DNA from 4 places in the Bacillus coreaensis genome. Region 3 is predicted to be linked to each of the others. Evidence: riboswitches for the same ligand, from Rfam matches in the RefSeq annotation. Region 3 holds a riboswitch; each other region holds the start of a gene.
The links. Region 3 has a riboswitch for cyclic di-GMP ahead of ACQ5H4_RS22715 (RDD family protein). Riboswitches for the same ligand answer to the same signal wherever they lie in the genome.

Region 1 (3,178 bases), on a different contig from region 3:
GCAAGATAAAACAGGGTTTCGCAACGGAAAAGAAGGAAGGGAAAGCATGAGCAAAAGTGGGAAAGGAAGCGGGTAAAACGATATGTAAACCTTAACTCTACTCCCCGTTATTTTTTTTCAAAATCTATGCACAGCTTATACACAAATGAGGAAAATGCATGAAAAAAGCAGGAACGTTTATTATTCTTTAGTCTGTAATGCTTATAAAATATCCTTCTACTACCATAATCTTTTTATCTAAGTTCCCAGAAGGTAAGAAGAAGGAATATCAATTACTTTATGTGATGGATTGCATGGCTAATATGTTTTCTATTTATTTTATTTTTATGGAATGTATTTGATGTTCCAAACCATGGTTTAGATAGAGCAGAACATCACTCTCTTTTATTTACTTGATGATCAAGGATTAACATATGATTTTATTGATAATAACCACTGTAGCTTGAATCGTAAGTGTTTTTGCTAATTCCTATACGTATTTCGCTTTTAGAAATGTATAATACTTCTTTCTTTGCTTCTTTTTGGGGCTCAGTGGCTAATATTTTTTAAGACAAGTATTGATTCTGATACATTCAAATATTAATGCTTTTTGTAATCTCTAATTATGAGTTCTTAGAGAGGAGTGAGTATGAGAATATACTATGTGTAATAGAAAAAGAGGTAGACAATCATACTGAATTGAAGTCTTCATACTTAATTAAGTATGCCATGATTGAGGCTGTAAATAATGCAGTTGAACATGGCGGTTTTCCTGTAAACATACAGTTTCTTACCAGTAAAAAGGAGTTTGGTTTTAAAGTCAGTGACAATGGTCGAGGTTTTCTTATAGAGGAGAAGATAAAACTAATTAATGATAAGGGGTTAGATATTCTTCTAACAGACTGTCTATATGAAGAACGAGGTAGAGGGATTTATATGATATATAAGATTGCAAATAGGGTAATTTATAACAAAAAAGGGAACTCGATAACTGTATTATTTCAGAAAATTGAACCTCTAAATTGAAATTAGTAATGTGTTGTAAATCACATCCTTTATTTGAAATATGTTTATAATAAACAATGGAAAGTATTGGTGTCTTTTGTACACAGTGGAAAAAATGTCACAGAATATCCACTTGAAAATAGTAAAATAATACTATATATTTTTCAAAGTAATAAAGGGGCAAATCTATTGAAAAATAGAGACGCAAAACTATAGGGGTTAAGGGCATAAATAGTCTAAGTCAGCCAGTTGCAAAAAAACCCTTCTTTTATTATTAAAAGAAGGGTTTTTTATAAAGGAGATATGTTGTGAAGTTTATATATATTCAATGTTGGTAAAGGTAACTATGATTTTAATATAACCAATAATATTCGATTGAAAAAATTAAAGATATAACTGAGATAGTTGGTACGCCTAATTATGTTAGTTGTATCTGAAGGAAGAGGTAATTTAATAACAATATTGGATCACGAAAAACTATCTGAGGTTATTTGAGTTATGTGATGAATGCTATCACTCTGAAGGTACTGAAATGGAGAGAAAGAAATGAAAATTAATATAAGCAGGAAATTAATATTAGGATTTTCTACTGTCTTATTATTACTGGCAACAGTTTCAATAATAGCGTATGTACAATTTACAATAGTTGATAAAAATTATAAAAATGTTATCGAGGATAGCTTCAAGAAGACAAAGCTGATCAGTGAAATGGAAAATACCATACTTAAAGAGCAGATATACTTACGTGGTTATTTAGTAAACAGTAATACAGAAACTCTCCAAAAATTTCAGGAATCATCACAAAATTTTTCCGAAGTAGTAGAAGAATTTCTAAGTTTTAATGTAAGTAACGAAGCGAAGGAAATAGTTAATGAGTTTGTAGCCGTAGAAAAGGAATACACTCAATTAGCTAATGAACTAATTGTTTTAAAAGATGAGAATAAGAATGATGAAATTACACAATTAATGGTAGAAAAGGGAAATGGATTAGCAACTAAAATTACGGAGGTTGGAGATAAAGCACGTTTATTTCAAGAGACAAGTACGACAGAGACAAGCAACAAACTTTCAGAGGACACAAAAACGAGTAAAATGCTTATTGTTATTATAAGCAGTATAGCTCTTGTTTCAGGTCTTTTCATAGCTTTATACATTAGTAGAAATATATCTTTACCTGTTCAAAAAATCTCAAAATCTGCAAAAAAAATTGCAGATGGTGATCTACTAATTGATGAAATAAGGGTTAGAAATAGAGATGAAATAGGGGATCTGACAGATTCCTTTAATCTGATGGTAAATAATTTAAGAGAGCTAATTTTCAAAGTTAGCAACACATCGGAAACTGTAGCGTCATCTGCTGAAGAGTTAATGGCAAGTGCTGAACAAACAAGTTCAGCTATAACTTCAATCACAACTGCTATACAAGAAGTGGCAAGTGGAGCGGAAGTACAGGGGAGTTCTACAAGAGAAAGTGCGAAATTAGTGTCCGAAATGTTAAATGGAGTCAAGCGTCTATCAGTTACTTCTACAAATGTTGCAGATTCAACTTCAGAAACAGCAATTCAAGCAAATACAGGAAATGAGATGCTACAAAAAGTAGTAGTACAAATGGAGTCTATAAATAATTCAACAAACGAAACAAATAAAGTGATTAGGGAATTAGATAGTAACTCTAAGCAAATAGGAGATATTATTGGTGTGATTACAGGTATAGCTGACCAAACAAACCTGTTGGCATTGAATGCGGCCATTGAATCGGCGAGGGCAGGAGAACATGGGAAGGGATTTGCAGTTGTAGCAAATGAAGTTAGGAAATTAGCAGAACAATCAAGACTTTCAGCAAGCCAAATTGCAAACTTAGTTCAGCTTATTCAAAGCGATGTTGTGCGGGCAGTAGATATGATGAATAATGGAACGAGTGAAGTAACTAAAGGAAGGGTTTTAGTTGAAGATACAGGAAAAGCATTTGGAATGATTATAACTGCTATTGAAAATGTGAGTGCTGAAATACAGGAACTATCTAATGTATCTGAACAAATGTCTACAAGTATGGAACAAGTAAATGCATCCATTGATCAGGTCATCCAAATTTCAAAACAATCCATTGATAATACTGCTGAAATAGCCTCTGTATCAGAAGAACAATTAGCAACGGTGGAAGAAGTAACATCGTCAGCTTCAAACTTATCAAATA
Region 2 (3,178 bases), on a different contig from region 3:
ATATGTCATATCCTTGTTCAAGGGCAGGTGTATACGCAGCTAATGGCTTCATTGTAGATCCTGGCTGACGCTCTAATTGAGTCGCATGGTTAAAGCCTCTAAACACATGTTCCCCTCTACCTCCGACAAGGGCGGTGATTCCTCCTGTAGCGGGGGCGATAAAGGCTGCCCCACTTTGAAGCAGCTGATCAGACGTACTTTCAGGAAATAGGCTATTATCGTCATACACTTCTTCAGCCGCATTTTGAATGACTGGATTTAGTTCTGTATAAATTCTTAGACCACCTGAAAGAATCTCGTTTTCAGTTAGTTCATATTGTTCAATCGCTTCTGCAATGATATGGTCAACATAATAAGGGTATTTCCCTTTATAACCATCGATTTTTTTTCCTTCTAAAACGATTGTCTGTTCTTTTGCCTCGTTTCGTTCCGCTTCCGTAATATAGCCTTCTTCTTCCATAAGTGATAAAACAAGATCTCTTCGTTCTACCGATCGGTCCATATCCTTAAATGGAGACAAAATGGACGGGGCTTTTATTAATCCCGCTATCATAGCTGATTCCCCAAGAGTTAATTCACTAACATCCTTTCCAAAGTACGTCTGGGCAGCACGTTGGATTCCCCATGCCCCTTCACCAAAGTAGATTTGGTTTAAATATCTCTCCATAATTTCATCTTTTGAATACTTTTGTTCAATTCTTTTTGTAATAATAAGTTCTTTAAACTTTCTAGTATATGTTCGTTCTTGTGTTAAAAAAGCATTTTTAGCTAGCTGCTGTGTTAATGTACTACCTCCAGCCACGATTTCTCCACTCAGGGTGTTTTTTATCAAAGCCTTCGCAATGGCAAAATAGTTAATTCCATCATGCTTATAAAACCTCTGGTCCTCTGTTGCAATCACCGCATGTACAACAGTGTCCGGTATTTTCTCAATACTAACGCCTTCAATATTAGATGATGCAATTTTACTTGCGACCTCTCCCCTTTGATCAAAAATGATGGTTGGTTGTGGTGCAGGTTCTTCTAACTTGCTCACGTCTGTTGTCCAGATTAAGATGTTAAAAATCATAAAGAAAACGAGAGCCATACCTATAATTGCCGAAAGTATCTTGATTTTTGCGCTCTTTGAAGTAAAGGCACTCCAAGAAAACTTTGAGGTCTTCCTTTGTTGTCGTCTTTCCATTCTTCCCACGAAAAATTCTCCCACCTTTTGCTTAAAAAGTTAACTATTATGTTATACCCGATTTAGTAAAAATAAAATATCTGGGTTATTTTATAAAAAACAGCTTGAAGGTTTATACTACTTCATTTCTGGATACTCCTCACAGTGAATTTTTACCTGTATATTAAAATCCTTCCCGATAGTAAGATAGAAGTAGGAAATATCCGATAAGGGCAAACTTATAGAAATATAAGGACGCAAAACTACAGGGGCTAAGGTCAAATGAACTATGCCTGCCAGTTACCGAAGAGAATGTAGGACTACAGGACTATTCTTCGGGACTAGTCCTTTTTGTTTCAATAAAAGTCTTATGGATAAAGATTACTAAATTTATTCCAGGGAGAAAAATGGATGAAAAGAAAATGGACCGCTCCACTCGTTATCTCAAGTATGTTTTTGTTTGGTAACTCTGTACTTGCCGAGGAAACCGCCGACAGTTACGATCCAGGAACAACGCCTGATCAATTTATCTATACCATTGATCGATTAGTAGAAGACATTCAACTATTCCTTGCATCTAATGGATCAGAAGAAACAGATTTACTCCTTCAATTTGCGGAAGAACGTATCGCAGAGGCAAAGGCCATGTCCGAAGAAGAAAAACAAGTATTTGTTCAAGAAGCTATTGAAGACTATCTAAAAATACTTACAGATGCTGAAGAAACAATTGCTGAAATGATAATAAATGAAGAGATGAATGAGGAACAGGTTTTAGAATTAGATGAAAAGCTTGAAGATTCAATTGAATTAAATGAAGAAGTTGGCGAACTACTAGATGAAAGCTTACTAGAAGACGTTGAGGAGAAACAACAAGTTCTAGCCAAACTCCCTTCGATTGTAAATGCACTTGATGAAACAAAAGTAAAAGAGTTACGTGATTCCGGTTTGGGATATGGCCAAATTGTACAGGTATTTATCCTAGCTAATGCAACAGATAAGACCGTTGAGGAAGTTGGTGCTCTTTTTAATGGGGAAAACAAGGGATTTGGAGATGTTGCAAAGGAACTAGGCATCCATCCGTCTGAACTATCGAATGGAAAAAAGAAGGCTCCTAAACAAACCGTGTCCACTATAGAACAAGAGGAACAAATAAACCCAGATGTAGAAGGAACTGACGAAGAAAAGACAGAAACCGATGAAGTAAAGACAGAAGCAATTTCGGATAGCACTGAGGTTCAGTTAGCTTCTGTTGCAAAAAAGGAAAAATCTGTTCAGCAACCTTCAGAAGAACAACAAAAAGAAGAAACAAAACCCTTAGAAGAAGAACAACGCAAAGCAGCGGAAAAGCAAAAAGAAGAAGTAAATCGCTTAGCAGAAGAACAGCGTAAAGCTGCCGAAAAGCAAAAAGAAGAAGCCAAACGTCTAGCGGAAGAACAGCGTAAAGCTGCCGAGAAGAAAAGAGAAGAAGCCAATCGTCTAGCGGAAGAACAGCGTAAAGCTGCCGAGAAGCAAAGAGAAGAAGCGAAACGTCAAGCCGAGCAACAAAGCAAAAGTAACGAAAAGAACAAAGATTAATCTGTCAGCCACTGATTATTCAGTGGCTACTTTATTTTTTGTCAAATGAAAAAGCAGTGAAAATTCACTGCTTTTACCAACCCACTTATTTCTGTCCATGATTATTCTGATGATTTTGTTCTGTTTCACCTGAAGTACTTACAAGCCCATAACCTGTTGAACTTATTTCTAATTTTTGCTCGTTCTCTTCACTAATAGATAAAAGGCTTTTGTACTCATTGTTTTCTTTCGTCATGATGTGCCTCCAAATCTTAATATGTTTATATAGTGCGTCATAAGAAAAAGTTTATGACATGAGAGTCGAAAAATCAGAAACTTTCGCGTCATAAGTTATGCAAAAAGAGCATGAACTTTAATAGTTCCATGCTCCCCACAAACTTTTTTAATAATTAAACCGACTTCTTGAACCAACAATAACTAAAATTGCCGGAATGGTACAAA
Region 3 (3,178 bases):
CTTATCAATGACCGTATTTCCATTAAGATCTGCCTGAAATTTGTCCATATACCCATCCGTATTAAAATCCAATTTTTGAAATTGATCGAGCATATTGTCATTGTTTAAATCATTCATATCTGGCGAAAGTCCATTTTGCAGTTTTAATAGCTTAATATCATCGCCGTCAATCACGCCGTCCTTATTAATGTCCAATTCAATAGATGTAAATGGGTCAAAATCAAATGCCATCGTGTTTCTCTCCTTTTTATCGTCTATGTATTTAAGAATTCTTTCACTCTTTTTGTGGTATTCGAAAATTTTTGGCCTTGCTCTTTAATCGTAAACGTTAGAGCTTTTTCTAATTTGTCACCACTATCATAGGTGAATTGAAATGTATAGTTTGTACAAACAATATTATCAATATTTAGATCTTTCATTCTCCTCTCTTGCAATAATTGCTTGATCAGTTCCAAAGAAGGGCCAAATCCCAGCTTTCTAGAAACATTCAAAGACCGGAATTGCAGGTCCTCCTTCCCTAATTGTTGGTAGGCCTGGGCAAGATAGAAAAGATATTCCGCAACCTTTACATGATCAGATTCCAATTCACAGGCTAATGATAAGTAATGTACCGATTTTTCAAGGTAGATCCGACTTTGATTTTGATCGATTTCATTAATGCCCCTATAGAATTGCGATTTTCCAATCACCACCAAATCAATACTGCTATGGGTTTCTTCCTTTATATTTTTCATGGCTAACGCGAGGGCCGTGTCCAGACATTTCTGCGGATCGAACTTTTGAAACTCGTCATCTACTGAATTTAACCCCGCTGATACCCCTTGGGAAATAGCAAATCCAACGGGATTAAAAACCAACCTGGCCACATTCACACCAGACTTAACTTTCTTATAGGTTATAAAAGCCTCATAATAAAATATATAGTTTATAGGATTATATGGATTGTCCTTCATTTGTTCTTGTAATGTATCTAGCCCCGATGCACCTAAAATGGCATCACCTACAGCCGTGATAATCGGCAAGGAAGAAACTTCTTTTTTCACCCTTCTGGAAAGCCCGCCAATGTTTGTGATTTTTTCATTGTGATCTTTGCTATGTATGACATGTTTAATAATTTTTACTTCTTCATTCCGTTTAATGACAAAGCATTTTGTCATTTTGTCATGTAAGCCTTGTTTATTTTCCGTCCACCCTGCCATTGGAAAACCAATAATCGTAATAGAAGAAATATATCTGGCAAAAAATCGTCCAAATGCTTTTCCTGCAGTAATTCGATTCCCTTGGTCATCCGTAACGATAATTCCACACATCTTTTTGCCCAGCGTACCTTGGAGTGGTGAGCTTTCCAATCCGACATAATAGAGCAATCCTCCAAGGAACGTGAATATACCAAAGCTTTGATTGTTTAAAACGAGCAGGATGCTTGGAACACCGATCAAAATGCAATCAAATACATAAGCCCAAAACCTTAACCAAAAACCTGCGTGTGGATATATTTTTTCTATCCTTATTTGTTGGACAGATTTATTCCTTTCAGAGGATTTCAATAAAATTTTCTGACCGCAGTATGGACAAAACTTAGATTCATTTATTACTTTTGACCCGCAATTTGTACAAAACATATTAATCTCCTTTTATAACAAGAAAAAAGACTAAACGATACCGATTAGTCTTTCATCAAAAATCGGTAACTGGCTGGCATAATCTTTGATGTTAGCCCCTATAGCTTTGCGTCTCCATTTTTCAATGAATTTGCCTTTTCTAAACTATTAAGTTAGTAAAAAATGTAATCCAGACTAATAAAAAAGACCTATATCTAATATTATTATATGAGCAAATATTCCTAAATTCAATATATACTCCATAAATTTACAATATAATAGTATAAACTTTTCCCATTACAGGCATAAAATACTCATTACTCGCGTAGTTAGAATTTGAACGAAGAGTGTCAGCCGCTCCCCAGAGTCCCTTTTCTATAGCTTCTATATTTTCTAATGGTGACATTAATAATCTCCTTTGATAACTGATATAATTCATATTACCATATTATTAAAAAAGAGAATTTTATTAGAAATAACTACTATAATATTATCAAATTTTTATCATTTAGGATTATGGTAATACTTTCATTGTATATAAAAAACACTGTACCTCTTTACAGATACAGTGTACACTCTCAAAAATTTCGCCGTAACTTATGATACGGTTCACCACTATTAATCCTAAACTGTTTTTATCATTTTATCCGCACTCAAAAAATCCAAAAAAACAGAAACCTTATCTGGCTTCTGCATTTTCTTTTAAAACTATCCGAGCAACACACTCCACGTGTGTGGAGTGCGTAAACATAGATCCCTATCCTCTATATCTAATAGCTAACCCTTTCAAGAAATTACGAGCATAACGATCTCCACAGAACTTATAGTTTTTATGACCAACTTTTCTTAATAAGGCACTTATTTCTCCTTTGGTAACATGGACTCCTGCATCTTCTAGAATTTGAAGCATATCCTCACTTGTTAATGACAAAGCGATTTTCAGCTTTTTTAGTAGGAGATTATTCGAGCTTTCCTTTAGAGATGGAGCCTGTCTTTCAGGTTGACCTGGTTTTGGATCTTGCTTTCCTCTTTTAAAAATAATAAAGCCGTTTAAAAAGGCATCGAACATCTGATCATCACAGATGATCACATCCTCATTTTCCTCTTCTTCTTCATTTATTTTCGTGAGGATCTTTAATACCTCATCTTTAGTTACCTCAACTCCACCAAGTTTAAAGATTTCTACCATGTCTACATTTTTAATATCTAAAGCGTATCTTAATCTGATTAATATATCGTTATTATTCATTGATTTATCCCCCTGAAGATGGTTTACCTTACCTACTATAGCACTTGTCGTTACAAAAAATAAAATGGCCCCTGAAAATAAGGAGCCATTCGTCTGGTTCAGACTTATTAGACTGTGGATAACTTATTTTTCAGGATTTTTCACTTTTTTTATCCCGCTTTTATACAAAATGTGAATAAAATTGTGGATATTGTCTGACTTATCCAAAAAAACTGCCATTTATCCCTTTAAAATTAAACTAGTAACACTTTCAATGTGACTTGTTTGTGGGAACATATCCACAGGTTGTATATAACCAACCTTATATTTAGAAACCAACACCGAGATA
Region 4 (3,178 bases), on a different contig from region 3:
CTTCACGAAGCTCACCTTGTAACATAAATAATTCAGTACCATGCTTCGTGAGGACATCATTGAACATTTGGATGGATTGTCCATCCTCCCCTTTTACACTATACATCGCGACATCTGCATTTCTAATTAATATGTCCCCTGTATGACCATGGCACGGATACATACTTATTCCAATACTAGCTGATACATAAAACTCTCGGTCATTAATAACAATCGGGTCTTTTATTGCTTGTAATATTTGTTCAGCCACTGCTTTGGGTTGTTTCTCATTTTTCATCTTTTTCAAAAGGATGACAAATTCATCACCACCCATGCGGGTTACGATCCCTTTCTTCGGAATATTTGACTGAATCCGCCTTGCTACTTCACTTAAAACCTTATCGCCTACCGCATGTCCGAAAGTATCATTAAAAGGCTTAAAGCGGTCTAAATCAATAAATAAAATCGCAAACTCATCTTGTCTAGTAATTAATCGGTCGATAACATCCTTTAAAAATGGATATTCGGAAGATTAGTTAACGTATCATGCGAAGCCAAGTATTGGATTTCCTTTACTTGATTATCCCTTTCAATCGCTACACCTGTTAAGTAACTGAATACTTTAAGTAATTCGATTTCATAAGATTTTGGTTTCCGTACGTCAGGATGATAGATCGCAAATGTACCGAATAATTCTCCTTGCGACGATAAGATCGGAATTGACCAACAGGAATGCAATTGATAGCTCAACGGGATGGTCTTCCAGTTGGACCAAGATGGGTCAGTTTCAATATCCGAGACAATAGCTATCTCTTTCGTAAAAGCTGCATGTCCACAAGATGCAAAGTTCAAGCCAACTGGAAATCGGTCGATTTTCTTTAAAAAGCTTTCTGGAAAACTATGTGAATAACCATTACGTAACCAATTCTCACTCTCTTCATAAAACATAATGGAGCAAATACTGTTACTAGATAGTGCCTCCACAGCATTCACAATATTTTGAACAACATTAGTTAAGGGTTCACCTGACGCAATCATTTGTAGGGCTTTATATTGTTTAACACTAATGGCTTGGTATTTTTCTTGCTCAGTAATATTTCTACCTACTACAACTAAACTATCCTCATGTCCGTTCTCATCGTACATAGGAATCTTTCTTACATGGAACGTATAGTCATTCCCATCCATTCGAAACGATTCTTTTAATTGATATTCTTTTTTACTTAACCATGCTTGATTGTCTGAATGAACACAAATAGGTCCATAATTCTCAAACTTTTTGTATTTCTGTGCCAGCTGTTCATCCGTTTTCCCTATATATGCCCCTTCCTCAATTTCAAATAGTTGCAGGGTCTTTTGATTTGCTTCAATCCATCGTCCATTCACATCTTTTACAATTAAATAATCACTACTTGTATGAAACACTTTCTCCAATAAATCGAATTTTTGGTTGCTCATGACATTACCTTCTTCTTTTATATTTCTTTTGAAATGTTAAAGGGGTATGGTCCATACTTTGTGAAATATAGAAAAGACCTACACCCAAAGGGATATAGGTCTTCCAATTATTCCCTTGGTAACTCAGCCATCATAGTTCCTTTAGAACCGTAGATCTGTAGCTTTGCGTCCCCACCTTTCAATGGGTTTGCCTTTTTCAATTTTATTTTTATTTTAGCAAACCCATTATAGAAGTTTTGTCGAAAATAGTCGATAACTATGATAAAAGTCACTGTTTTTTATCAAAAATCACTCTTTATCCCTATTAATTATCTGATTATAATTTTTGCTTAAAAAACATGTTTATCAAATATATTTTAAGGGTAAAAGTTTTTGGGGAATTGTAAAGGGGGAACATCTCTTGGAATTTACATATCAAGCTTCTTTTGACTTAAAACACTTTATTGAAGAAAATAAAGAAAAATTTAAGAACTCACTTCTTTTAGAGGCTGTAAATGTAAAAGGTCGGATTGATGAAATACTAAGAATCGGTAATATCAATTTAGTTTCGAATGCTCAAAAGCTAGTAATCGACATTATCGATGGCAATGAGGATGAACTGAAAGCTTTTGCCAAGAAAGAAGGAATTGTATGGGCTACCCATTCAATTGAATTATCCTTCAAACTGGAATGGGTTCAAGCCATACGACGAACAATTTGGATGTTTATTCAATCGTTTAACACTCTTTCCAACAAATACGAGTTAGATGACTTCTTTCAGCTAGAGCTACAAATCAATAACCGAGTCGACCAGTTTCTGAACACTTTCTTTATAAGTTATTCAAAATACAAAGATTCCCTGATTGTTGCACAAAGACAACTAGTTGAAAATCTATCAGTACCTATTATTCCAATCACTTCTTCTGTATGTATTTTACCTTTAATTGGGTCGGTAGACTCCTTCCGAACTGCGATATTAGAAGAAAAGGTTCTAACAGAGATTGGAAAACTTCGTATTCAAACGTTAATCATTGATTTATCCGGAATTGGCGATATGGAACCTGACGTTATCGATCATCTTATGAAAATTATCGACGGCACTTCTATGATGGGTTGCCACTCGATTATCACCGGTTTACGTGCAGAAGTTGTGAAAAAAATGATTCATATAGATGTTTCAGCATTCTTTAAGAAAACAAAAACATTAGGAACATTGCAACAAGCATTAAGGCAATATTTTGTTCAGTAAAAAAACCAGGGGTGTTTATTCCCTGGTTTCTATATCGCAAATCGATGGTTACCAATTGTTTCAGTCACTTGTCTTGTTAAAATCCATGTATCCGTTGCAATTTCAGGATTATAAAAATATATAGCCTCTGAATCATTCTCTTTGTCAACCAAGGCTTCTTCTACAGCTTCCATTGATTCCTCATCCGCCGGCTTGTTAATCTCACCATTTTGTACAGGAGAAAATGCATACGTACCAGATACCTGCTCATATACAACTTCTTTGACAGTATCAGGGAATTCCTCATGCTCTACACGGTTAATAATAACCTCTGCAACAGCCACTTTCCCTTTATACGGCTCACCTTTTGCTTCCGCAGTTACAAGTCGGGCCATTAATTCCTTTTCCTGATCTGTAACATTAATTTCCTTTTCATATAATGTTGGGAATTTATCATGATTCTCTTTCATTAATTCAAGAGTAGAATTGTCAGTTTTACTAACTACTTTCCAAGATGTTTCTCCACTTTTCACT

Region 1: another riboswitch for cyclic di-GMP. It lies ahead of ACQ5H4_RS17685 (methyl-accepting chemotaxis protein); the one in region 3 lies ahead of ACQ5H4_RS22715 (RDD family protein).
Region 2: another riboswitch for cyclic di-GMP. It lies ahead of ACQ5H4_RS19425 (DUF5667 domain-containing protein); the one in region 3 lies ahead of ACQ5H4_RS22715 (RDD family protein).
Region 4: another riboswitch for cyclic di-GMP. It lies ahead of ACQ5H4_RS19625 (GAF domain-containing protein); the one in region 3 lies ahead of ACQ5H4_RS22715 (RDD family protein).

The regions. Positions count from the first base shown of each region.
Region 1 is NZ_JBOCCY010000013.1:77,247-80,424, reverse strand. It holds gene ACQ5H4_RS17690 (ATP-binding protein) at 583-1,005, shown strand; cyclic di-GMP riboswitch class I at 1,154-1,241, shown strand; gene ACQ5H4_RS17685 (methyl-accepting chemotaxis protein) at 1,531-3,178, shown strand, end outside.
Region 2 is NZ_JBOCCY010000017.1:29,184-32,361, forward strand. It holds gene ACQ5H4_RS19420 (transglycosylase domain-containing protein) at 1-1,183, opposite strand, end outside; cyclic di-GMP riboswitch class I at 1,385-1,470, shown strand; gene ACQ5H4_RS19425 (DUF5667 domain-containing protein) at 1,574-2,737, shown strand; gene ACQ5H4_RS19430 (hypothetical protein) at 2,823-2,972, opposite strand; gene ACQ5H4_RS19435 (3-phenylpropionate MFS transporter) at 3,120-3,178, opposite strand, start outside.
Region 3 is NZ_JBOCCY010000027.1:2,769-5,946, reverse strand. It holds gene ACQ5H4_RS22720 (hypothetical protein) at 1-231, opposite strand, end outside; gene ACQ5H4_RS22715 (RDD family protein) at 255-1,622, opposite strand; cyclic di-GMP riboswitch class I at 1,684-1,767, opposite strand; gene ACQ5H4_RS22710 (hypothetical protein) at 1,870-2,007, opposite strand; gene ACQ5H4_RS22705 (YehS family protein) at 2,359-2,850, opposite strand; gene rlmD (23S rRNA (uracil(1939)-C(5))-methyltransferase RlmD) at 3,070-3,178, opposite strand, start outside.
Region 4 is NZ_JBOCCY010000017.1:71,620-74,797, forward strand. It holds gene ACQ5H4_RS19620 (putative bifunctional diguanylate cyclase/phosphodiesterase) at 1-481, opposite strand, end outside; gene ACQ5H4_RS19625 (GAF domain-containing protein) at 490-1,437, opposite strand; cyclic di-GMP riboswitch class I at 1,552-1,639, opposite strand; gene ACQ5H4_RS19630 (STAS domain-containing protein) at 1,838-2,665, shown strand; gene ACQ5H4_RS19635 (cell wall hydrolase) at 2,695-3,178, opposite strand, start outside.